3 regions of the Arhodomonas sp. SL1 genome follow, and region 1 is predicted to be linked to each of the others. Evidence: predicted binding sites of a transcription regulator. Region 1 holds the regulator's gene; each other region holds the start of a gene.

Region 1 (7,296 bases):
GGCGTTGAGGCCACGCAGGAGCTTCGATTGGGCACGCCACTCGGTCAGCCGCTTGCACTGGACCGAGAACCCCGGCGACTCCTGTCGCTCGCCCCAGGCCCGGCGCCGCTCGGCCAGTGCCTCATTCCACAGCAGGCAATGGACCCAGCGTTGGCGCTCCAGGACAGCAAGCTGGGCCGTCGTGGGGTAAAGCCGGTATGTGACCTTGCGCTGGACCATACGAAAATTATACTTGGTTATTATGGATTCACAACCGCTAAAACGGCTCTATCATTGTACGTACCGGCTACAGTACCATTTGGTTATGGTCACCAAATACCGGTGCAAGTGCATCACGAAACCGATGCTTTCCCGATTGGAGGAGATCGCCCGCGCCACAACCGGAAAGTGGGAAGGCGAGGTGCTGGAGTTCAACGGCGAGCCGGATCATGTGCACCTGCTCCTGGAGTTGACGCCGCGCACTGCGCCGTCCGCGTTCGTGAACAATCTCAAGACCGTCACCTCCCGACTGATCCGCAAGGAGTACAAGGAACACTTGCAGCGCTACTACTGGCGCAAGCCGGTTTTCTGGTCTCGGAGTTACTGCATTATCAGCGTCGGCGGTGCGCCGCTCTCGGTGCTGAAGCACTACATCGAGCAACAGGAAGCGTCGGAGTGATCGCGCTTCGCGCCATGCGCCGCTTCACCACCCCCTAAGCCGCATAGCGGCTATAGGCGGAGCACTGCGGCGCGGATTGGTAGGGAACGACGCGGCGTTGACGCGGTCTGACGTCGTCGGCCCGAACGCAGGACAGAACCCACGGGAGGAGAATGGATGCCACGGGTATTGATAAGCACGCTCATCGCCATGCTGGTGTTGGGCGGCATTGCCGGCCTCTCCGGCAACGAGCGTCTCGACCAGGCCCTGGAACAGACCCGGGAACAATGGGTAGCGGCCCACACGCTGACCAGCGAGCCCTTGCGCCAGACGCTGATTGACGACCTTCGGTATCAGACGGGGCGGCTACTCACCCAGTACCCGGAGCACCCGGAGGTGCTGCGCTGGCACCGCCTGGTGGCCCAAGCCCAGCAGCAACGCTGGCACCGGCGAGGCGAGGACCTCAGCGGCTAAACCCTCCCGGGATCACGGGCGTGAGGTGGCGTCGGCCCCGGCGTCCTCGGGGAGCCGCGGGCCCGCGACGGCCTTTAGCTCCCGCACGTCCTCCAGGGACAGCTCCTTGCCGTGGCTCGCGATCCAGCCACGCTCCTGGAAGCGGCGGAACAGGCGGCTCATGGTCTCCGGCGCCACCCCTAGGTAGTTGCTGAGCTCGGAACGGGACATGGGCAACCGGAACCGCCACGGTGAGAGCCCGCGGCGGGCGAAGCGCTGGGACAGGCTCAGCAGCACGATGGCCAGCCGCTCCTCGGCGCTGCGATTGGCGAGCGCGTGGAGCATCTCGTGGTCGGCGAAGATCTCCTTGCTCATCAGGCGCAACAGCTGGTGCTGCAACCCGGGGATCCGTCCCGAGAGGTCCTCGAGGCGCTCGAAGGGGATCTCGCAGACCGTCGTGGTCTCCAGGGCCTGGGCCCCGCAGGGATGCCGGCCCTGGCTGATGGCGTCCAGTCCCACCACCTCCCCCGGCAGGTGGAAGCCCATGATCTGCTCTTCGCCCGACTCGGAGAGGGTATAGGTCTTCAGTGCCCCCGTGCGCACCACGAAGATGGCGCCGAAGGGATCCCCGGCCCGGTAGAGGTGATCGCTACGCCGGATCGGCCGGCGTGGCTGGACGATGCGGTCCAGGCGGTCCACATCCTCCGATTCCAGGCTGACCGGCAGGCATAGCTGCACCAGCCCGCAGTCATTGCAGGCGCTGCGCAGCCGCGATACCCGTAGGCCCTGGGAATTGGGCGGATCGCTCATCGTGAAGAACCCTGGGTGGTGGTCTTCCTTGTGCGCCCCAGCATACTCGATCCGCCCTGCAGCGGGTAAGGGGAAACCGGCCTCAGCCGAGCACCAACAGGACACCGTGGAGTATCGCCGCCGCCGGTATGGCGGCGATGACATCGTCGAGCATGATGCCCAGACCGCCATGGACATGGCGGTCCAGCCAACGGATAGGCCAGGGCTTGAGGATATCGAACACCCGGAACAGGACCACAGCCAGCACCAGGGCGAGGGGTGTGGAGGGGACGGCGATGAGGGTCACCGCGAGGCCCACGAACTCGTCCCACACGATGGCCGGGTGATCATGCACCCCTACCGCCCGGGCCGTGGCCCCGCAGACCCAACATCCCAGCAGGAAGGCGACGCCCACCGCCAACAGGTACAGCCCGAGCGGGAGCAGGCTGAGGCCCCAGACCAGCGGCAATGCCGCCAGCGTACCCACCGTGCCGGGGGCCCGGGGCGCCAGCCCGCTGCCGAAACCGAGGGCGAGAAACTGGCGCGGATCGCGCAGCCGGAAGGCGCCGGTCACCGGCCCCCTCCCCCTCCGTCAAAGTGCCGATACCCGCCCCGGGCCACCTTCATCGGCGCCCCGTCGGCATCGATGACGGTGACCTCCGCGCGCCCGGCCGCCACCCCACCGACGGGATGCACCGTCACGCCCGCCGCGTCGGCGGCACGGCGGACCGCCTCGCTCGCCGCCTCGGGTGCTGTGAATAGCAGTTCGTAGTCGTCGCCGCCGGCGAGGGCGTATTCCATCGCTCGCTCGCCGGCGCAGGCGGTGAGCGCAGGGGACAGCGGCAGGTCCGCGGCGCGGATGGTAAGCGCCACACCGCTGCGATGGGCGAGATGTCCGGCATCCGCCACCACCCCATCGGAGACATCCACCGCGGCGCTGGCCACACCGCGGAGCCCCCGGCCCAGGGCGACGCGGGGCTCCGGCCAGTGCAGCCGGCGCAGCAGCTGCGCCACCCCCGGGCCGTCCCGCACACTGGCCTGCCAGAGCGCCAGGCCGGCAGCGGCCTCGCCGGGCGCACCGGATACCCAGACCCAGTCACCGGGTCGGGCCCCATCCCGACGCAGGGCGTCCTCCCCTGCGTGGCCTGCCACAAACAGCGAGGCCACCAGTGATTCGCCGCGGGTGGTGTCACCGCCGATCAGCGCCAGTCCGTGCCGGGAGGCGAGCGCGTCCAGGCCCTCGCGGATCGCCGCCAGCCGCGTCTCGTCCACCGCCGGCAGGGTCAGGGCCAGCAGCGCCCAGGCCGGCTCCGCCCCCATGGCGGCCATGTCGCTCAGGTTCACTGCCAGGAGCTTGTGGCCGATGCTCGCCGCCGGCGCGTCAGCGGGAAAGTGCACGCCCTCGATGAGGGTGTCCACCGCCAGGGCCAGGGTAGCGCCACCGCAGTCCACCAGGGCGGCGTCATCGCCGTGACCCAGCCGGACGTCGGCCCGGGCAGCCCCCAGCCCGGCGAAGAAGCGCTCGATGAGCTGGAACTCCGAGAGGCTCATTCAGACTCCGGGCGGAACCACTCCGGGTAGAGGGTGGAGATGGCCTGACCGCCGGCACGCCAGCCGTGGCAGGTATCCAGCAGCACCGGCGTCTCGCTGCCCCGGTCCCGTGCCGGATAGATCATCTGGTAGGCGGTAGTGGCGATGGGCCGCAACAGCTCGAAGAGATGGGTGCAGCCCGCCGTCCGGCCGATGCGCTCGTTGACGGCCTTTATCCAACCGGGCCCTATCTGCACGCCCACCAGGGCGCGGTAGGCTTGCTCCGCGCCGGGGCAGTCCGGAAACGGTGTGGCGTCCATGCTGGCCGCCGCCTCACGGATGGTGAGGTCGTCGTCCAGGGCCACCCGTAGCGCCATGTCGTGGATGTGTTCACCAGGGGCGAGCTCGCCGCGGAATTGCAGCTCGAAGGGCTGTGTTTTGGTATCCACCAGCGCGGCCTCCACCTCCCAGAGGCCGTCCTCGCGGCGATAGCCGTCGAGGACGATCCGCCGTCGGTGCAGTCGGCGCCTGGGCCGGGGCTCGGGCAGGCTCATCGCTCACCTCCCCCACGGCCGCGTCGCAGCTCGGCGGCCCGCAGCTCGCTGGCGCGCCCGACCCGATCGAGGACGCCGTTGATGTAGCGGTGACTCTGCTCGGCACCGAAGGCCTTGGCCAGCTCCACCGCCTCGTTGACGACCACCCGATAGGGCACCTCCAGGCGCTCGAGGAGCTCATAGGTGCCCAGTCGCAGGATCGCCCGCTCCACCGGGTCCAGGGTCCGGAAGGGGCGGTCCAGCCAGGGCTCGATGGCCGCATCCAAGCGTGTGACGGTGGCGGGCACACCATGGAGCAGCACCGCGAAGTACTCCAGGTCGGTGCGACCCATGCGGTACTCCTCCAGGAACTGCTGCTCGATGGCGGCGAGGTCCTGGCCGGCCACCTGCCACTGGTACAGGGCCTGCAGCGCCCGGCGCCGGGCCCGGCTACGGCGTCGGTAATCCTGATGGTCGGGTGCGCTCATCCGCTCAGTCCAGCCGCCGCAGCAGGCTGATCATCTCAAGGGTGGACAGGGCCGCATCGGCGCCCTTGTTCCCCGCCTTGGTGCCCGCCCGCTCAATGGCCTGCTCGATGGTGTCTGTGGTGAGCACGCCGAAGGCCACCGGCACGTCCGCCTCCATCTGCACCTGGGCCAGGCCCTTGGTGCACTCGCCGGCGACGTAGTCGAAGTGGGGCGTGCCGCCGCGGATCACGCAGCCCAGGGCGATGACGGCCTCCTGCTCGCCGCGGCGGATCAGCCGGCGCGCGGCCACGGGCATCTCCCAGGCACCAGGTACGCGGACCAGTTCCACGCCGCCGGTGTCCACGCCATGACGGGCAAGCGTATCCACTGCGCCCTCGACCAGGCGGTCAACGATAAACGCATTGAAGCGCGAGGCCACGATGGCAATGCGGGCGTCGCGCGCGGTGAAGTCGCCTTCGATGGTATTCATGGCTCGTTCCAACCTCGGGTGGGTTCCACGCCCGGCTCAGCGCTCGGGCTCGATGTACTCGACCACCTCCATGCCGAAGCCGGAGAGGCCGTGCATGCGCTTCGGCGAGGACAGCACCCGCATCCGCCGCACGCCGAGATCCGTGAGGATCTGGGCCCCGACGCCATAGGTGCGCAGGTCCTGGCTCGCCCCGCCGTCGCCCTTGCCGTGGTGCTCCTCGATCTGGCCGGCCTGCAGCCGCTGGTACTCGCGCATGCGCGCGAGGACGTCGGTGGCGTCCGAGGGCCGGCGCAGCATCACGACCACGGCGGTGTCCTCCGCACCGAGCTGCTCGAGTGCCGGCCGCAACGGCCAACTTTGCTCCAGGCCCGTGGCGTCGAACAGGTCCGAGAGGGTATTCTGAATGTGCACCCGCACCAGCACCGGCTCCTCCGGACGAGGTCGCCCGCGCACCAGGGCGAAGTGGAGCGCTCCATCCACGACGTCCTGGTAGGCGTAGAGGTGGAAACGACCATGCTCCGTCGGCAGCTCGCAATCCGCCACCCGCTCCACGGTGCGCTCGTTGCGCACCCGGTAGGCGATGAGGTCGGCGATGGTGCCGATCTTGAGGCCGTGCTCCCGGGCGAAGGCCATGAGGTCGTCCCGACGGGCCATGGTGCCGTCCTCGTTGAGGACCTCCACGATCACCGACGCCGGCTCGAAACCCGCCAGGCGCGCCAGGTCGCAGCCCGCCTCGGTGTGTCCGGCGCGGGTCAGCACGCCGCCGGGCTGGGCCATCAGCGGGAAAATATGACCCGGCTGGACGATGTCCTCCGGTCGCGCCTGGGGGGCGACCGCCGCCTGGACGGTACGCGCCCGGTCGGCGGCCGAGATCCCGGTGGTCACCCCCCGGGCCGCCTCGATGGAGAGGGTGAAATTGGTGCCGTGCTGGTCGCCGGTCTCATGGACCATCAACGGCAGCCGCAGCTGCTCGCAGCGCTCCCGGGTCAGGGTCAGACAGATCAATCCCCGACCGTAGCGGGCCATGAAGTTGATGTCGTCGGGACGGACCATGGACGCGGGCATGACCAGGTCACCCTCGTTCTCACGGTCCTCGTCGTCGAGGATGACCACCATGCGCCCCTGGCGCAGGTCATCGATGATCTCCTCGGTGGTATTGAAAGCCATGTATCTCTCCGAATCACTCCGCGCCGTAACCGTGTCGGCGGAGGAACTCCCGGGTGATGGTGGAGCCCGCGGGGCGGTGGTCACCGCCCATGAGCCGCTCCAGGTAGCGGGCGATGAGGTCCACCTCCAGGTTGACCGCATCGCCGGCCGCCCGGTCACCGAGGGTGGTGACCGCGGCGGTGTGGGGCACAATGTTGACCTCGAATTCACTGCCCTCGACGGCATTGACGGTGAGGCTCACGCCGTCGATGCAGATGGAGCCCTTCTCCGCGATATAGCGGGCCAATCGCGCCGGCGCCGCGAACCGCCAGCGCTCGGAGCGCCCCTCGGCCCGGCGCCAGGCCACCTCACCGAGGCCATCCACGTGGCCGCTGACCAGGTGTCCGCCCAGCGGAGTGGACAGGGTCAGGGCCTTCTCCAGATTCACCGCATCGTCCACGGCAAGCGCCCCCAGGGTGGTCCGTTCCAGGCTCTCCGAGGACACATCCGCCTCGAAGGTCTCGCCATCGATGCGCACCGCGGTGAGGCAGCAGCCGTTGACGGCGATGCTGTCACCGATTCCCACGGTATCCAGCCCCAACCCGGCCGCCTCTATGGCCAGCCGCCGGCCACCATCCACCGCGCCCATCCGGGCCACACGACCCAGCGTCTGTATGATCCCGGTAAACATTCGTCACTCGCCTCCGCCCGGGCCGAAAATGAACCGCCAGTCCTCGCCGAGGCGCCGCTCGTCGAGGCAGCGCAGGGGGATACGTTCGGACATATGCTCCAGGCCGGGCAACGTCAACAATCCACGGGCGGCATCGCCCATCAGATGCGGCGCCTGATAGACGATGAGCTCGTCGGCAAGCCCCGCCGCTACGAAGGCGCCCGCTATCGTCGGTCCGGCCTCGACCAGCACCTCATTGACCTCGTCGCGGGCCAGCGCCGCCAGCACCGACGCCGGCCCGGGTCGCCCGCCGACCTCCGGCGGCAGCGCGATCACCCGCACCCCCGTTGTCTCCAGCGCACGGACGCGGTCTTCGTCTGGCCAGGCGCAGAATGCCGTCACTCCGCCGCCGTCGGTGACCAGCTGCGAACGCTCCGGTAGTCGCAGCCGCGTGTCCAGCACGTAGCGCCCCGGCTGGGTCACCGGCGCGTCAACATCCCGGGCCGTGAGCGCCGGGTCATCGGCGAGGACGGTGCCGATGCCCGTGAGCACGGCACCGCTGCGGGCCCGCCAGCGGTGCA
Region 2 (7,296 bases), on a different contig from region 1:
CCATTGCCGGCGAGACCTACGAATACACGGACATGTATCCCGGCATGGCCCGGGACGCCCGGGATGAGGGCTTCGACGAGATCGCCGACTGGTTCGAGACCCTGGCGAAGGCCGAGCGCTCCCATGCCGGGCGCTTCAAGAAGGCCCTGGAGGGCATGGAGGCGCTTTGAGCCTTGAGGGGCGGCACCGCCGCCCCTTCCCTTTCAGCCAGCAGGAGCGAGAGCCATGAGTGAGGGCGGTCTCGGCGCACCGGTGCGCCACCCGATCAACTGGCAGGACCCGGACTTCTACGACCCCGAGAAGCTCGACGAGGAGGAGCGGCGGGTCTTCGATATCTGTCACAGTTGCCGGCGTTGCTTCAATCTCTGCGACGCCTTCCCGCGGCTGTTCGACCTCATCGACGAATCCGAGACCATGGAACTCGACAGCGTGCCCAGCAGTGCCTTCCAGCAGGTGGCCGACGCATGCACGCTCTGCGATATGTGCTTCATGACCAAGTGCCCGTACGTGCCGCCGCACGAGTTCGACGTGGACTTCCCCCACCTGATGCTGCGTCACCGCGCCGTGGAGGAACGTCAGGGGCGGCACGGCTTCGCCGACAAGGCACTCGCCGAAACCGACCGCAATGGCCGGCTCGCCGGCAGCGTGGAACCGCTGACCAACTGGGCGAACCGCCGCGACAACCGCCTGACCCGTCCGGCGATGGAGAAGTTCGTCCACGTCCACCGGGATGCGGAGCTGCCGGAATTCCACCGTCGCACCTTCGTCAAACGCGCCGCCGACGCCCCCACGGTCAATACCGAGGCGCCGGCCCACGGCCGCAAGGCGGTGCTCTATGCCACCTGCTTCGCCAACTACAACAATCCGGACATCGGTGAGGCCACGCGCGCCGTGCTCGCCCACAACGGGGTGGAGACGGAAGTGGCCTACCCGGGATGCTGCGGTATGCCCAAGCTCGAGCAGGGCGATCTGCCGGCCGTGGCGGAGGCCGCGCACCGGACCGCGGACGCCCTGCTGCCCTGGGTGGACCAGGGCCACAAGGTCATCGCCCTGGTGCCCTCCTGCGCGCTGATGCTGAAATTCGAGTGGCCGCTGATCGTCGACGACCCCAAGATCCAGCGGCTCGCCGAGAACACCATGGACGTAGCCGAATACGTCGTCGACATCGCCCGCCATGAGGGTCTGGCCGAGGGCCTGAAGCCCCTCGACGGCGGTGTGTCCCTGCATTTGGCCTGCCATGCGCGGGCCCAGAACATGGGGCCCAAGGCGGCGGACATGCTGCGCCTGATCCCCGACATCGACCTGGAGGTCCAGGAACGTTGCTCCGGCCATGGCGGCGCCTGGGGGGTGAAGAAGGAGAACTTCGAGGTGGCCATCAAGGTGGGCAAGCCCTTGGCGCGCCGCGTATTCAAGTCCGGCAAGCAGCATCTGGCCTCGGAATGCCCGCTCGCCGGCACCCATATCGTCCAAGGGCTGGAGCGCCAGGCGGATGACGACAACCCGCCGCCCCATGACGCCTCGGTCCACCCCATTCAGCTACTGGCCCGGGCCTACGGGCTCAAGTGATTAACGGGCAAGGGAGGCCGGAATGAGCAAACAGATCACCCGCGACGACATACTGCCCATGGAGCGCTACGCCGCCATTCGGCGGGACAAGGCGCGCGAGATCACCGCCATCAAGCGCCACCGGCGCATGCCCATCGGGCCGGAGGCGATGATCTACTTCGAGAACTACGACACCATGTGGCGCCAGATCCACGAGATGCTGTTCATCGAGCGCGGCGGTGAGGAGCAGATCGACGACGAGCTCAATGCCTACAACCCGTTGATCCCCAAGGGGCGGGAGCTGGTCGCCACGCTGATGTTCGAGATCCCGGACCGGGCGAGGCGCCAGCGCATCCTCGGCCAGCTCGGCGGCGTCGAGGAGACGGTGGTGCTCAAGCTCGGCGACGAGCGCATCCCCGCCGAGGCCGAGCAGGACGTTGACCGCTCCACCGCCGACGGCAAGGCCTCATCGGTGCACTTCCTCCACTTCCCCTTTACCGATGAGCAGGTCCAGCGCTTCTCGGATCCTGCTGTGGAAGTGGTGGTCGCCATCGAGCATCCCAACTACCAGCACATGGCGGTGATGCCGAAGGACGTGCGCACCGCGCTGGCCGGCGACTTCGATTGAGTCAGCCGGCGCCGGCGTCGCGGACCAAGGCCTTCAGACGGCGCTTGAGCTCCTCCTTGGCAGGGCGGGCGCCGGCGTAGACCTGGTCGCGCTTTTGCACCTCCAGGGCACGGACGTCGACGATATCCGTCTCGATGTAGACGGTGGGTGCCGCCCGAGCGAGCTTCTCGTTGATGATGGTGCTCTGCATGATCTGGAAGGTGTTGAACACCGAGTCCAGGAAGGTGAAGTCGTCCTTGGGCGAGCGCTTGCCGGTGACGTTGATGGCCACCGTGACGTCACAGTCGTCGAGCAGGTCATAGGGCAGCGGGTTCACCGCACCCCCGTCCACCAGCACCCGCCCGCCAAGGGTCACCGGGGTGAACACCCCGGGCAGGGCCATGCTCGCCCGTACCGCTGGCAGTACCGGCCCGCTCTCCAGCACCACCGGCTCACGGCGCCACAGGTCGGTGGCGACCACGCGTAGGGGGATGCGTAGGTCGGCGAAGTCGATCTTCGTATCGGTGCCGTAGAGGAAGGCCAGCAGCGCCTGGCCGCTGACAAAGCCACCACGGCCAAGCTCGGGATCGAGCAGCTCCAGGTAGCGGAAGAGCTTGCGCTCGAGCAGCAGCTCCTTCCAGGAATCGCTCTCCTTGAGCGCCAGCTCCTCGGCGATGGCGTCGATGTCGTCGCCGCTGCGGCCCGAGGCGTACAGCGCCCCGATGATGGCGCCGACACTGCTGCCGGCGATGCGCGCCGGCCGCAGGCCGAGCTCGTCGAAGACCTGCAGCATGAGGATATGCGCGAGGCCGTTGGCACCTCCCGCACCCAGGGCGAGGCCGATCCTCATTGCCGACACCTCCGCTTCGTGGGGTAGTGGCCCCGCACTATCCCCCGACGCGCCAATGACGGCAAGCGTGGCGCTAGCGATCCTTGCGCCGGCTGCGCTCTTCCTCGCGGATATGACGGAGGAAGAAGATCACGAAGAACGCCCCCATGCCCAGCATGAACAGGATGACCACCAGGCTCAGCCAGAAATCGGGCCGGCCCGCCAACAGCTCGCTCAATGTCTCCATGATCCCGCCTCCCGGTGTCTCGCCCTCAGATTGCGTGGGCTGGCGCACGCGGGTGTTGACCTGGATCAAAGGTCTGCCCGTTCCCCAGTGGGCGCCAGCCCCCGCAGTGGTACGCTTGCGCGCGTCCCACACAGCAGAAAACGTACCCCGGAGAACCCATGGCGCCCAAGCCCAAGTCGTCGCGCAGCCGCCAGCGCCGAAAGGCGCCGGCGATCTCCCTCGCCCCGGCCGAGGCCCCCCGCGGCCCGGCCGCGACCTTACGGGTCAGCGCCGGCGACCTGTTGGACGCCCGTCACCATTCACCGGATTTCACCGCCATTCGCACCGCCTACCTGCGCGAGCGACTGCGTATCGTCCAGCTGGTCTTCGCCCTGGGCTTTCTGGCCTGGATCCCCATGGACTTCCTGCTGCTGCCCCAGCGCGAGGCGGTATTCATCACGGTGGCCCGGGCGAGTCTCGGCGTTGGCCTGGCTGCCCTCTGGCTTGCCAGCGGCCCGACTCGGAGCTACGGGCGGACCCTGGGCCTCATCGGGGCCACGGTCTTCCTGTTGGCGTTGTTCTATGCCGTGTCCATGACCCTGCAGACCAACGGACGGGAGATGGCCGCCGCCGTGGGTGGCTACCGCGCCCTGCCGTTCGTCCTCATCGCCCTGACCGCGCTGTTCCCGGTGACCGTGTTGGTGGGGGCGGCACTCATCGGGATCACCATCGCGATGCACCTCGCCGTGGAGCTCGCCCACGGCACCCTGACCGGCACCGCCGCCCTGAACACCCTCTGGATGCTCGTATTCATCGCGGGGATGACCCTGTGGATCCAGGGCGGGCAGCTATGGATGCTACTGCGCCTGTACCGCGAGTCCACCCGGGACCCGCTCACCGGACTGCTCAACCGCCGGGTGCTGACCCGGACCCTGGAGCGGCTGTGGTACCGGGACCGCGGCCGGCCGTTCTCACTGATCATGCTCGATATCGACCGCTTCAAGCGCATCAACGATGAGCACGGCCATCACAGTGGCGACCGGGTGCTCCAGCATGTGGCGGCGGTGCTCCGCGGCGAGCTGCGCAGCGGCGACCTGGTGGCCCGCTACGGCGGCGAGGAGTTCCTGGCGATACTGCCCGAGGTGGGCGCCGACGAGGCGGCGGTGGTGGCCGAGCGACTGCGCCGCGCCGTGGCCGCCGAGGATGTGGACGCCGTCGACGGCGAGCGCATCGCCGTACGCATCAGCCTCGGGGTGAGCGCATTCCGCCCCGGCGAGCCACTGGAGAGCACCCTGCGCCGCCTGGACGAGGCCCTCTATGCCGCCAAGGGTCGCGGACGCGACTGCGTGGTCAGCGCCTGAGCCCCGCCTCAGATGCCATGCAGGCCCAGCGATCAGGGGCCGGAGAGCAGGAAATGGCAGCGTGCCGTGGCCACCTCGCGCTCCGCGCCGTCGGCGACCTGCCAGGCCCGGACACCGACGTTGGCCACCCGGCGGCCCTGGCGCCGGACATCGCAGCGCGCCCATAGGGTCTCCGGCCGGCCGGGGCGCAGGTAATCGATGGAGAAATCCACCACCTTGGGCACCCGCCCGGCCTCTTCCCGCCAGAGCAGATGGAGGGCCGCGGCGTTCTCCATGAAGGCCCCGATCACGCCACCGTGCAGCGCCGGCAGGTGGGGATTGCCGACGTTGCCTTGCTGAAACCCCAGCCGGAAAGACAGCTCCCCGCCCTCGTCACGGAAGGCGATGCCGAGCAGCCGGGCATAGGGGATGAGGGCGACCAGGGCGTCCGGGTCCCCGGCGGCCCGGGCGGCCGCGATGCGATCCATGAGGTCCTTCATCCGGCCCCCTCGGTCAGGTTGGGCTCGCCCTCGGCGGCGCGCATGAAGGTACTCATACTCATGGCGATGGGGTCGCGGAAATCCTGCTGATACACGGTGCAGCGGGCGAAGGCGATCTGGCTGGTGACCTTGTAGCACTCGGCGTGGGCGTAGACCACCTCGCCCGGCTCGGCGGGGCGCATGTAGTCGATGCGCAGATCCAGAGTCGCCACCGCCTGGGGACGGTCCAGGGCGGCGATCACCGCACCGCCGCTGGTCTGATCCACCAGGGTGGTGATCACCCCGCCGTGGATTACCCCAGTGACCGGGTTGCCCACCAGCTCGGGGCGGTAGGGCACCCGGGCAGTGAGGCAGCCCTCGCCCACCGCCACCGGTTCCATGCCCAGCACCGTGCTGTGCGGGATGGTGTCGAAGAAGCGGCGCGCCGTGGCCAGGCGTTGCGCATCATCCCCTTGCTGCCCCATGCCCCCATTTCCCGTTTGCTTCACACCAGAATCCACGCCGCCAGGCCGAGGAAGCTCGCGAACCCGAGAATATCGGTGAGCGCGGTGAGCAGCATCCCGCCGGCCAGGGCCGGGTCGATGCCGGCGCGCTCGAGGGCGAGCGGCACCAGCGTGCCCGAGAACGCGGCGTTGGCCAGGTTGATCACCACCGCCGCGCCGAACACCAGCGCCAGGGTGGGATCCCGGAACCATACCAGGGCCGCGGCCCCCAGGATAAGCGCCAAGGCAAGCCCCAGCACCAGGGCCACGCGGAACTCGTGGCCGAGCAGGCGCAGGCCGTTGGCCCTGCCTATCTGGTCCAGGGCGATGCCCCGCACCACCAGGGTCAGGGTCTGGATACCGGCGACGCCGCCCATGCTGGCCACGATGGGCATGAGGATGGCCAGCGCCACCCGCTCCTCGATGGTGGCGCCGAACAGCCCGATCACCCAGGAGGCGATGAAGGCGTTGACCAGGTTCGCCCCCAGCCAAACGCCGCGCCGGGCGGCGGTGGCCAGCACCGGGGCGAACATGTCCTCGTTGCGGTTGAGACCCGCGGACTGCATCAGCGAGCGCTCGCCCTCGTCGCGAATGACGTCGACCACGTCGTCCACGGTGATGCGCCCGATGAGCCGGCCCTCCGGGTCCACGACGGGTGCGGTCGTGAGATCGCGGTCCTCGAACAGTCGGGCCACCTGGCGGGCGGGGGTGTCCGCCGGGATGGCGCGGAATTCGTGGTCCATGGTCTCGCCCACCAGTGCCGACTGTGGCTGCGCCACCAGCTCGTCGAGGGGCAGCAGGCCGCGGAAGCGGTTCTCCCGGTCGATGACGAACAGCGCGGTAATGTGCTCGGGCAGCGCACCCTCCTTCTTGCGCACACGCCGCAGGTAGCGTTGGGCGGTCTCCAGGGTGATGTCCTCGCGCACCGCCAGGGCATCGGCATCCATGAGGCCGCCGGCGGTGTCCTCGGGATAGGACAGCACCCGACGCAGGCGCTGGCGGCGCTGCAGGTCCATGGTCCGGATCAGCGCCCGGACCACCTTGCGCGGGAGCTTGTCGTAGAGATCAGCGAGCTCGTCGAGCTCCAGGTGGGAGACCGCCTCGGCAAGCTCAGTGGAGCGGGTGGCCTCGATCAGTCGGTCGCGGACCTCGCGGCGGGCCTCGATAAGGACCTCGCCGCGTACCTCCGGGTCCGGCAACAGCCGCCACAGCGCGAGCCTTGCCTCGCCAGGCAATGCCTCCAGGATGTCGGCGAGCTCGGCGGGGTGGCGCTGCGCCGCGAGCTCCGCGGCGGTGGCGGTATCGCCCGCATCCAGGGCCGCGGCGATGGCCCCGGTCCAGCTCTCCAGTTGGGTAGCGGGCTCGCTCATCACTGTCCCCCCGGTGAACCGGCGGCCATTATACGCAAAAGCGCCGGCCCTCCGGCCGGCGCTGCGGGTGGGTCGCTCGGGGGGCGGACCCCGCTATTCCACACCCAGGGCCTTGCGGACCACGGGCAGGGCGTCGGAATCCCCGGAGAAGGTGGTCACGCCCTCGAGCCAGCCATCCAACCGTCCCGGGCGCTCCTGGACGAAGGTCCGCGCCGCCGGCGCATAGTCCATGTCCTCGTTGAGGACGTAATCGCCCATCAGACTCTGGTCGTCGACGCTGACCTCGAACTGCTCGAGCAACCGCGCGACGTTGGGGCAGCGCTCCGGGTAACCGGCGGTGACGATGGTGTGCACCGTCGCGCCGCCCTGATTGGGCCCGAAATAGTCCTCGCCGCCC
Region 3 (7,296 bases), on a different contig from region 1:
GCCCTGCTGTTCAGCAATCGCTGCTTCAAGCAGCGCGGCGCGCGTTACGCTGGGGGGAGCGCATGAGCACCGTGCCATCAACGGCCCACAGCGACGGGTTGGACGCGACGGATCGACGCATCATCAACGGCCTGCAGGGGGGGTTCCCGGTTTGCGAGCGGCCCTATGCCAAGGCCGCCGCTGACTTGGGCCTGACCGAGGACGAGCTGCTCGAGCGACTGCAACAGCTGGTGGCGGCGGGCTATCTCAGCCGCTTCGCGCCACTGTTCGACGTCGAGCGCCTCGGTGGTGCGGTAATGCTCGCCGCCATGGCCGTGCCCCCCCAGCGCCTCGAGACGGTGATCGCCCAGGTCAATGCCCACCCGGAGGTGGCGCATAATTATGAGCGCGACCACGGCTTCAATCTCTGGTTCGTGATTTCGGTGCTGGACGCGGAGCGCATAGAGGCGGTGGCCGCCGCCATCGAGGCGGAGACAGGGCTGACGGTCTATCGTATGCCCAAGGAGCGCGAGTTCTATCTGCGGCTGAGGGTGGAGGCATGAGCGCGACACCGAGCCACGCCCCGGACGCCCTGGACCGGCGCATCATCGCGGCCACCCAGGAGGGCCTGCCCCTGGTGCCGCGCCCGTATGCGGTCATTGCCGAGCGGGTGGGTACCAGCGAGTCGGAGGTGATGGCGCGGATACGGGCCCTGCTCGACACCGGCGGCATCCGGCGTCTCGGGGCGGTGCCCCAGCACTACGCGTTGGGGATGCGCTTCAATGCCATGACCGTATGGGACGTCCCTGACGAGCGAGTAGACGATTTGGGTCCGGCGGTGGGGGCGCTGGAGGCGGTGAGCCACTGCTACACCCGCCCGCGCCACCCCCCGGAGTGGTCGTACAACCTCTTCGCCATGGTCCATGGCCGGGATCAGGACACCGTGGAGGCGCGCATCGGCGAGGTCGCCGCGACCCTCGGTGGCGCCGTCCGGGCCTCGGCGGTGCTCTACAGCCGTCGCCTGCTCAAAAAGACCGGCCTCCGGCTGCCCGCCGGAGACGACGAATTCCCCCACCCGGAATCGGAGCGAGAGTAACCATGTTCCGCGTGACCCGCTATCTCCAGGCCCTGCGCGAGCCGGGCTCCGTACGCACCCCGGGCCAGCCCCCGGGGCCCGTGGTGATCTGGAACCTCATCCGCCGCTGCAACCTGGCATGCAAGCACTGCTACTCCACCTCCGCGAACATCGACTTCGCCGGCGAGCTCTCGGAGGCCGAGGTGGAGACGGTGATGGACGACCTTCACGGCTTCGGTGTTCCGGTGCTCATCCTCTCCGGCGGCGAGCCGTTGATGCGCCCGGACATCTTCCGTATCGCCCGCCGGGCCAAGGCCATGGGCTTCTACGTGGGCTTGTCCAGCAACGGCACCCTGATCGACGAGGAGAACCTCCCCGAGATCGCTGACGTCGGATTCGATTACGTCGGAATCAGTCTGGACGGGCTCGGCGAGACCCACGACCGCTTCCGCCGGCAGAAGGGGGCCTTCGACGAGTCCCTGCGGGCGCTGCGGCTGTGTCGCCAGGCCGGGATCAAGGTGGGCATGCGCTTTACCCTGGCCGCGGAGAACGCCGACGATTTCCCCGGGTTGCTGCGGCTGATGGACGAGGAGGGGATCGACAAGTTCTACCTCTCCCATCTCAACTACGCCGGCCGCGGCAACAAGAACCGCCGCGGTGACGCCGCCCACCAGCGCACCCGCTGGGCCCTGGATCTGCTGTTCCAGCGCTGCCTTGAGGACCTGGAGGCGGGCCGGCCGCGCGAGTACGTCACCGGCAACAACGACGCCGATGCCGTCTATCTCCTGCACTGGGCGGCGGAGCGCTTCCCGGAGGCATCGCTGGCGGAGCTGCGGCGGCTGCTGCGGGCCTGGGGCGGCAACTCCTCGGGGATCAACGTGGCCAACATCGACAACCTGGGCAACGTCCACCCGGATACCTTCTGGTGGCACTACAGCCTCGGTAACGTCCGCGACCGGCCGTTCTCGACGATCTGGAGCGACGAGAGCGAGCCGCTGCTCGCCGGGCTGCGCCGGCGGCCCCGGCCCTTGGAAGGGCGCTGCGGGGCCTGCGCGTACCGCGACATCTGTGGGGGCAACACCCGGGTGCGGGCCTGGCAGCTCACGGGCAACCTCTGGGCCGAGGACCCGGGCTGTTACCTGGACGACGAGGAGATCGGCATCGCGGAAGCGGGGAGGGAGCTGGCATGACCGACATGGCGGCGACGCTCAACCTGTCCGGGCGGCGGGTGCTGCTGGTCGGTGGCGGCGAGGCCGCCGCCCGCTACGGTGCCTGGCTGGATGACCATGGTGCCCGCCTTCGGGTGGTGGCGGAGGTCGCCCGGCCGGTTCTGCGAGAGGCCGCGGCCGGCCGGGATTGGCCCGTATTCGAGCGGGCCTTCGCCGAGAGCGACCTGGCGGGCTGCCATTTGGCGGTGGCGGCCTCGGACAGCACCGACCTTAACCGCCGGGTCGCCGAGGCCGCGGACCGCACCGGGGTGCTGGTCCAGGCGTTGGGTTGGCGGGAGGGCTCATCGCTGGCCTTGCCCATGGATCCGGATACGCCGCCGCCGCGGCTCGCCGGCCACCGCGGCGTGGGGCGGGCCTACCTGGTGGGGGCGGGGCCCGGCGATCCGAAGCTGCTCACCCTGCGCGCCCGGGAGGTGCTGGAGAACGCCGACGCGGTGCTCTACGACCGCCTGGTGGCCCCGGCCCTAATGGAGCTGGTGCCGGCCTCTGCGCGGCGGATCTACGTGGGCAAGGCGGCGAGCCGTCATGCCCTGCCCCAGGGCCGGATCAACGAGCTGCTGGTGGAGCTGGCCGGTGAGGGCCTGGATGTGGTCCGGCTGAAGGGCGGTGACCCCTTCGTATTCGGCCGCGGCGGCGAGGAGATCCACCAACTGAAGACCGCCGGTGTGCCCTTCGAGGTGGTTCCCGGCATCACCGCGGCCCTCGGCTGTTCCGCCTATGCCGGCATTCCCCTCACCCACCGGGACCATGCCCAGGTGGTGACCTTCGTCACCGGCCATCTGCGCGACGGCTCCCTGGACCTGCCCTGGGAGGCGCTGGTGCAGCCCTCCCAGACTGTGGTGGTCTACATGGGAATCGGCGGGCTGGATCGCCTGTGCGCGGAGCTCCGACGGCGGGGCCTGCCTGGCAGCCACCCGGCGGCGGTGATCCAGCGCGGCACCCTGGACGACCAGGCGGTGATCAGCGGGACCCTCGCGGATCTGCCCGAGCGTGCCCGGCGGGAGGGAGTACGCCCGCCGAGCCTGGTGATCATCGGCGAGGTGGTGCGGCTGCGTGAGCAGCTCGATTGGTTCTCCCGGGAGCTGGAGGCGATGCCGATGGCAGGCTACGCGGCATGCTGAATCCGCGCTGTCTGCTCGCCGTCGCCCTGCTCCTGTCCCCTGGGGCGGCCTTCCCTGCCGGCGCCGAGGTCCCCGACGGGGCGGCGTTGTACGAGAGTCACTGTGCGGCCTGCCACGGCGACGACCGCCTCGGCGGCCTCGGCCCCGCCCTGCTGCCCGGGAACCTGGGTCGCCTGGCCCCGGAGGATGCCGAGCAGGTGATCACCGAGGGGCGGGCGGCCACCCAGATGCCGGCCTACGGGGAGGTCCTCTCCGAGGCGGAGATCACGGCGCTGGTGGAGCACATCTATCAGGCCCCGGAGGAGCCGCCGCGGTGGGTGGAGGCGGATATCCGCGGCAGCCACCGCGGGCTGCGCGAGGGCGACGGGCCCGGGGCGCCGGTCTTCGACGCCGATCCCATGAACCTGTTCCTGGTGGTGGAGAAAGGGGATCACCACATCACCGTCCTCGACGGCGATCGCTTCGAGCCCATTCACCGCTTCCCGACCCGCTATGCCCTGCATGGCGGGGTGAAGTACTCCCCGGACGGGCGCTATGCCTATCTGATGTCCCGGGACGGCTGGGTCACCCAGTACGACATCCACGGCCTGGAGAAGGTCGCCGAGGTACGCGCCGGGATCAACAGCCGCAACATCGCGGTCTCCGCCGACGGGCGCTTCGTGGCCGTGGCCAACTATCTCCCCAACTCCCTGGTGATCCTGGACGCCGACGGCCTGCGCCCACTGGCGGTGATCCCGGTGGCCAACGACCACGGCGAGGGCTCCCGGGTGAGCGCGGTCTATACCGCGCCGCCGCGGCAGAGCTTCATCGCCGCGCTCAAGGACATCCGCGAGGTCTGGGAGATCCCCTACGCTGACGGCGCCGAGGCGCTGCCCGTCTACCGCGGCATCATGCATGACTACCGGGAGGAGTCCGGCGAGGCGCCGCCCATCGACCGGCGGCGCTTCCCCGTGCGGCGGATCAAGGTGGACAGCCTCCTGGACGACTTCTTCTTCGACCCGGAGTATCGCCACCTTGTCGGCGCCTCGCGCCAAGGGGGCGGGCAGGTGGTCAACCTCACCGTGGGGCGGGTGATCGCCACCCTCGACATCCCGGGCATGCCGCACCTGGGCTCGGGGATCAGCTTCCGCCACGGTGAGGGGCTGCGCATCGCCAGCCCCAACCTGCGGGAGGGCCGGATCAGCATCATCGACCCGGAGCGCTGGGCGGTGGTCGACGCCATCGACACCTTGGGTCCGGGGTTTTTCATGCGCAGCCACCCCGAGACCCGCTATCTCTGGGCCGACGTGTTCTTCGGGCCCAACAAGGACGTCCTCCACGTCATCGACAAGGAGACCCTGGAGATCGTGGAGACCCTGCGCCCGGCCCCTGGGGAGACCGCCGCCCATGTGGAGTTCACCCATGACGGCAGCCATGCCCTGGTCAGTATCTGGGAGGAGGACGGCGCACTGGTGGTCTACGATGCCGAGACCCTCGAGGAGGTGCGGCGCATCCCGATGAAGCGGCCCTCGGGCAAGTACAACGTGGGCAATAAGACCGCCTATATCCGTGGCACTAGCCACTGACCGCGGTCGCCTTCAGGAGGGGCGGGTCAGCAGGAAGGCGGTGACGCCGAGCAGTAGCAGGCTCACGGCCGCGCGTGCCGCCAGCGGCTCCACGGTGAGCCACATGATCCCCCAGCTCACCGCGATAAGCCCCACCGCGGTGCGCTTCGCCCCCGGGGCGATGGCCCGGCGCTCCTGCCAGTCGGCCAGTGGCGGGCCGAAGCGGGGGTGCTCGGCGATCCAGCGCGCCAACGCCGGCGAGCTTCGCGAGGCGGCGTAGGCCGCGAGCAGCAGGAACGGCGTGGTCGGCAACAGGGGCAGGGCGACACCGAGGCCGCCGAGGCCGATGCAAGCCAGTGCCAGCCCCTGCCAGGCATAACGTTTCATGGGGCTCCCATGATCTGGATCAAAAGAGGCATCCCGCATACGGATTATAATACCACCAAATCCCGCTCCTGCACCCACCCCGCAGGGCGACCGTGGAGGTTGCGATGTCCGAGACGCTGCAGATCGACCCGCAGATGCTGGCCCGCTACGATGTCAATGCGCCGCGCTATACGTCCTACCCCACGGCGCTGTCGTTCCATGAGGGCTGGAACGCGGCCACTCACGTAGCCCATGTGCGCGCCCATGCGGTGGCCGACGAGCCGGTCTCCATGTACGTGCATGTGCCGTTCTGCCATTCCGCCTGCTTCTACTGTGCCTGCAATCGGGTGATCACCGCCAACCGCCGGCACGCCGAGGAATACCTGCTGCGCCTGGAGCGGGAGATCCATGCCCAGGCCGCGCTGCACGGGCATCGGCCGCTGGCCCAGTTGCACTTCGGCGGCGGCACGCCCACCTACCTTGACGACGACCAGTTGGAGTGGCTGATGGGGGTCATCGACGATGCCTTCCCCTTCGAGCCCCCCGAGCGCCGCGAGTTCTCCATCGAGATCGATCCGCGCACGGTGGACCCGGTACGCATCGAGCGCCTGACAGGCATGGGCTTTGCGCGGGTCAGCCTCGGCATCCAGGACTTCGACGAGCAGGTCCAACGGGCGATCAACCGGATCCAGCCCGTCTCCATGGTCGACGAGGTGCTGGACGCGGTCCGGGCTCACGGCTTCGGCTCCACCAATTTCGATCTCATCTACGGCCTGCCCCATCAGGACCGGGCGCGCTTTGACCGGACCCTGGAGACGGTGATCCGCATGCGCCCGGAGCGGCTCGCCATCTACAACTATGCCCACCTCCCGGAGCGGTTCAAGATGCAGCGGCTCATCGACGCCGAGGCCCTGCCCGGGCCGGCGGAGAAGCTCGCCATCTTCAACGACGCCATCCGCCGGCTCACCGAGGCGGGCTACGTGCACATCGGTATGGACCATTTCGCCCTGCCCGAGGACGAGCTGGCCCGGGCGCTGGCCGACGACACCCTGCAACGCAACTTCCAGGGCTATGCCACGCGGGGCGGTCTGGATCTCATCGCCGTGGGCTCCACCGCGATCGGCCACTTCGCCGGTGCCTACAGCCAGAATCGGCACGACCTGCTCGGCTACAATGCCGCCGTCGACGCCGGCGATCTCCCGGTGTTCAAGGGCTATCGCCTCGATGCCGACGACGAGCTCCGCGCCGAGGTCATCGAGGCAGTGATGTGCCGTTCGCGGGTGGACTATCGGGCCATCGGCGCGCGTCACGGCATCGACTTCGCCGATTACTTCGCCGACGCCCTGGAGGCCCTGGAGATGGCTGAGGCGGACGGTCTGGTGCGCCGTGGGGCGGACGCGCTAACCGTCACCCCCATGGGGCGGCTGTTCCTGCGCCAGATTGCGCTGCCCTTCGACGCCCATCGCCAGGCGGCCGCCGGGGCGCAGGTGCGCTTCTCCCGTGCCCTGTAGCCGGCGGGCCCGACCCACGGCATGACGGGCCCGCCCGCCGGTGCTTGTCCACGGGGGCGGCAGGGATTACCGTCGCCCGGGAACAGCAAACAAAAACACCGGGGGAGGATCCCATGGAGGACATGCAGCGGCTCTACGCGGACGGCCAGGCCTGGCTGCTGACCAACGGGGCGGACTTCCTGCTCAACCTGGTCGGCGCCATCGTCATCTTCTACGTCGGCAAGTGGGCGGCGAAGGGGCTGAAGGGGCTCGCCTCGCGGTTGATGCGGCGGGCGAAGGTAGACGACACCCTGGTCAGCTTCGCCGCCAACATCATCTATGCGTTGATTCTCGCCTTCGTCATCATCGCCGCCCTTGGCCAACTCGGCCTCCAGACCGCCTCGCTCATTGCCATCCTCGGTGCCGCCGGCCTGGCCATCGGCCTGGCCCTGCAGGGCTCGCTGGCGAACTTCGCCGCAGGGGTGCTGATGA

What was found. The regulator FNR, encoded in region 1, switches genes on or off when oxygen is low (the NO sensors DNR and NnrR bind a similar motif). The targets are predictions, from matches to a motif close to TTGATNTANATCAA.
Region 2: ACQ754_RS11630 (DUF3149 domain-containing protein) is a predicted target of FNR. The motif match lies at 3,284-3,297, and genes of this name have one in related genera.
Region 3: hemN (oxygen-independent coproporphyrinogen III oxidase) is a predicted target of FNR. The motif match lies at 5,345-5,358, and genes of this name have one in related genera.

What each region holds. Positions count from the first base shown of each region.
Region 1 covers NZ_JBPODZ010000004.1:282,156-289,451, reverse strand. The annotation lists partial or broken gene ACQ754_RS08485 (helix-turn-helix domain-containing protein) at 1-219, opposite strand, end outside; gene tnpA (IS200/IS605 family transposase) at 242-658, shown strand; gene ACQ754_RS08475 (hypothetical protein) at 815-1,111, shown strand; gene fnr (fumarate/nitrate reduction transcriptional regulator Fnr) at 1,124-1,900, opposite strand; gene ACQ754_RS08465 (phosphatidylglycerophosphatase A family protein) at 1,983-2,453, opposite strand; gene thiL (thiamine-phosphate kinase) at 2,450-3,430, opposite strand; gene ACQ754_RS08455 (DUF2889 domain-containing protein) at 3,427-3,963, opposite strand; gene nusB (transcription antitermination factor NusB) at 3,960-4,430, opposite strand; gene ribH (6,7-dimethyl-8-ribityllumazine synthase) at 4,435-4,899, opposite strand; gene ribBA (bifunctional 3,4-dihydroxy-2-butanone-4-phosphate synthase/GTP cyclohydrolase II) at 4,936-6,066, opposite strand; gene ACQ754_RS08435 (riboflavin synthase) at 6,080-6,736, opposite strand; gene ribD (bifunctional diaminohydroxyphosphoribosylaminopyrimidine deaminase/5-amino-6-(5-phosphoribosylamino)uracil reductase RibD) at 6,740-7,296, opposite strand, start outside.
Region 2 covers NZ_JBPODZ010000007.1:123,965-131,260, reverse strand. The annotation lists gene ACQ754_RS11650 (rubrerythrin family protein) at 1-170, shown strand, start outside; gene ACQ754_RS11645 (heterodisulfide reductase-related iron-sulfur binding cluster) at 226-1,566, shown strand; gene ACQ754_RS11640 (DUF3501 family protein) at 1,589-2,173, shown strand; gene ACQ754_RS11635 (patatin-like phospholipase family protein) at 2,175-3,002, opposite strand; gene ACQ754_RS11630 (DUF3149 domain-containing protein) at 3,076-3,228, opposite strand; gene ACQ754_RS11625 (diguanylate cyclase) at 3,387-4,568, shown strand; gene ACQ754_RS11620 (PaaI family thioesterase) at 4,601-5,047, opposite strand; gene ACQ754_RS11615 (PaaI family thioesterase) at 5,044-5,511, opposite strand; gene mgtE (magnesium transporter) at 5,532-6,899, opposite strand; gene ACQ754_RS11605 (ABC transporter substrate-binding protein) at 6,993-7,296, opposite strand, start outside.
Region 3 covers NZ_JBPODZ010000014.1:10,404-17,699, reverse strand. The annotation lists gene ahbB (siroheme decarboxylase subunit beta) at 1-66, shown strand, start outside; gene ACQ754_RS14735 (AsnC family transcriptional regulator) at 63-542, shown strand; gene ahbB (siroheme decarboxylase subunit beta) at 539-1,075, shown strand; gene nirJ (heme d1 biosynthesis radical SAM protein NirJ) at 1,078-2,244, shown strand; gene cobA (uroporphyrinogen-III C-methyltransferase) at 2,241-3,404, shown strand; gene ACQ754_RS14715 (cytochrome D1 domain-containing protein) at 3,398-4,969, shown strand; gene ACQ754_RS14710 (YbaN family protein) at 4,982-5,335, opposite strand; gene hemN (oxygen-independent coproporphyrinogen III oxidase) at 5,440-6,825, shown strand; gene ACQ754_RS14700 (mechanosensitive ion channel family protein) at 6,939-7,296, shown strand, end outside.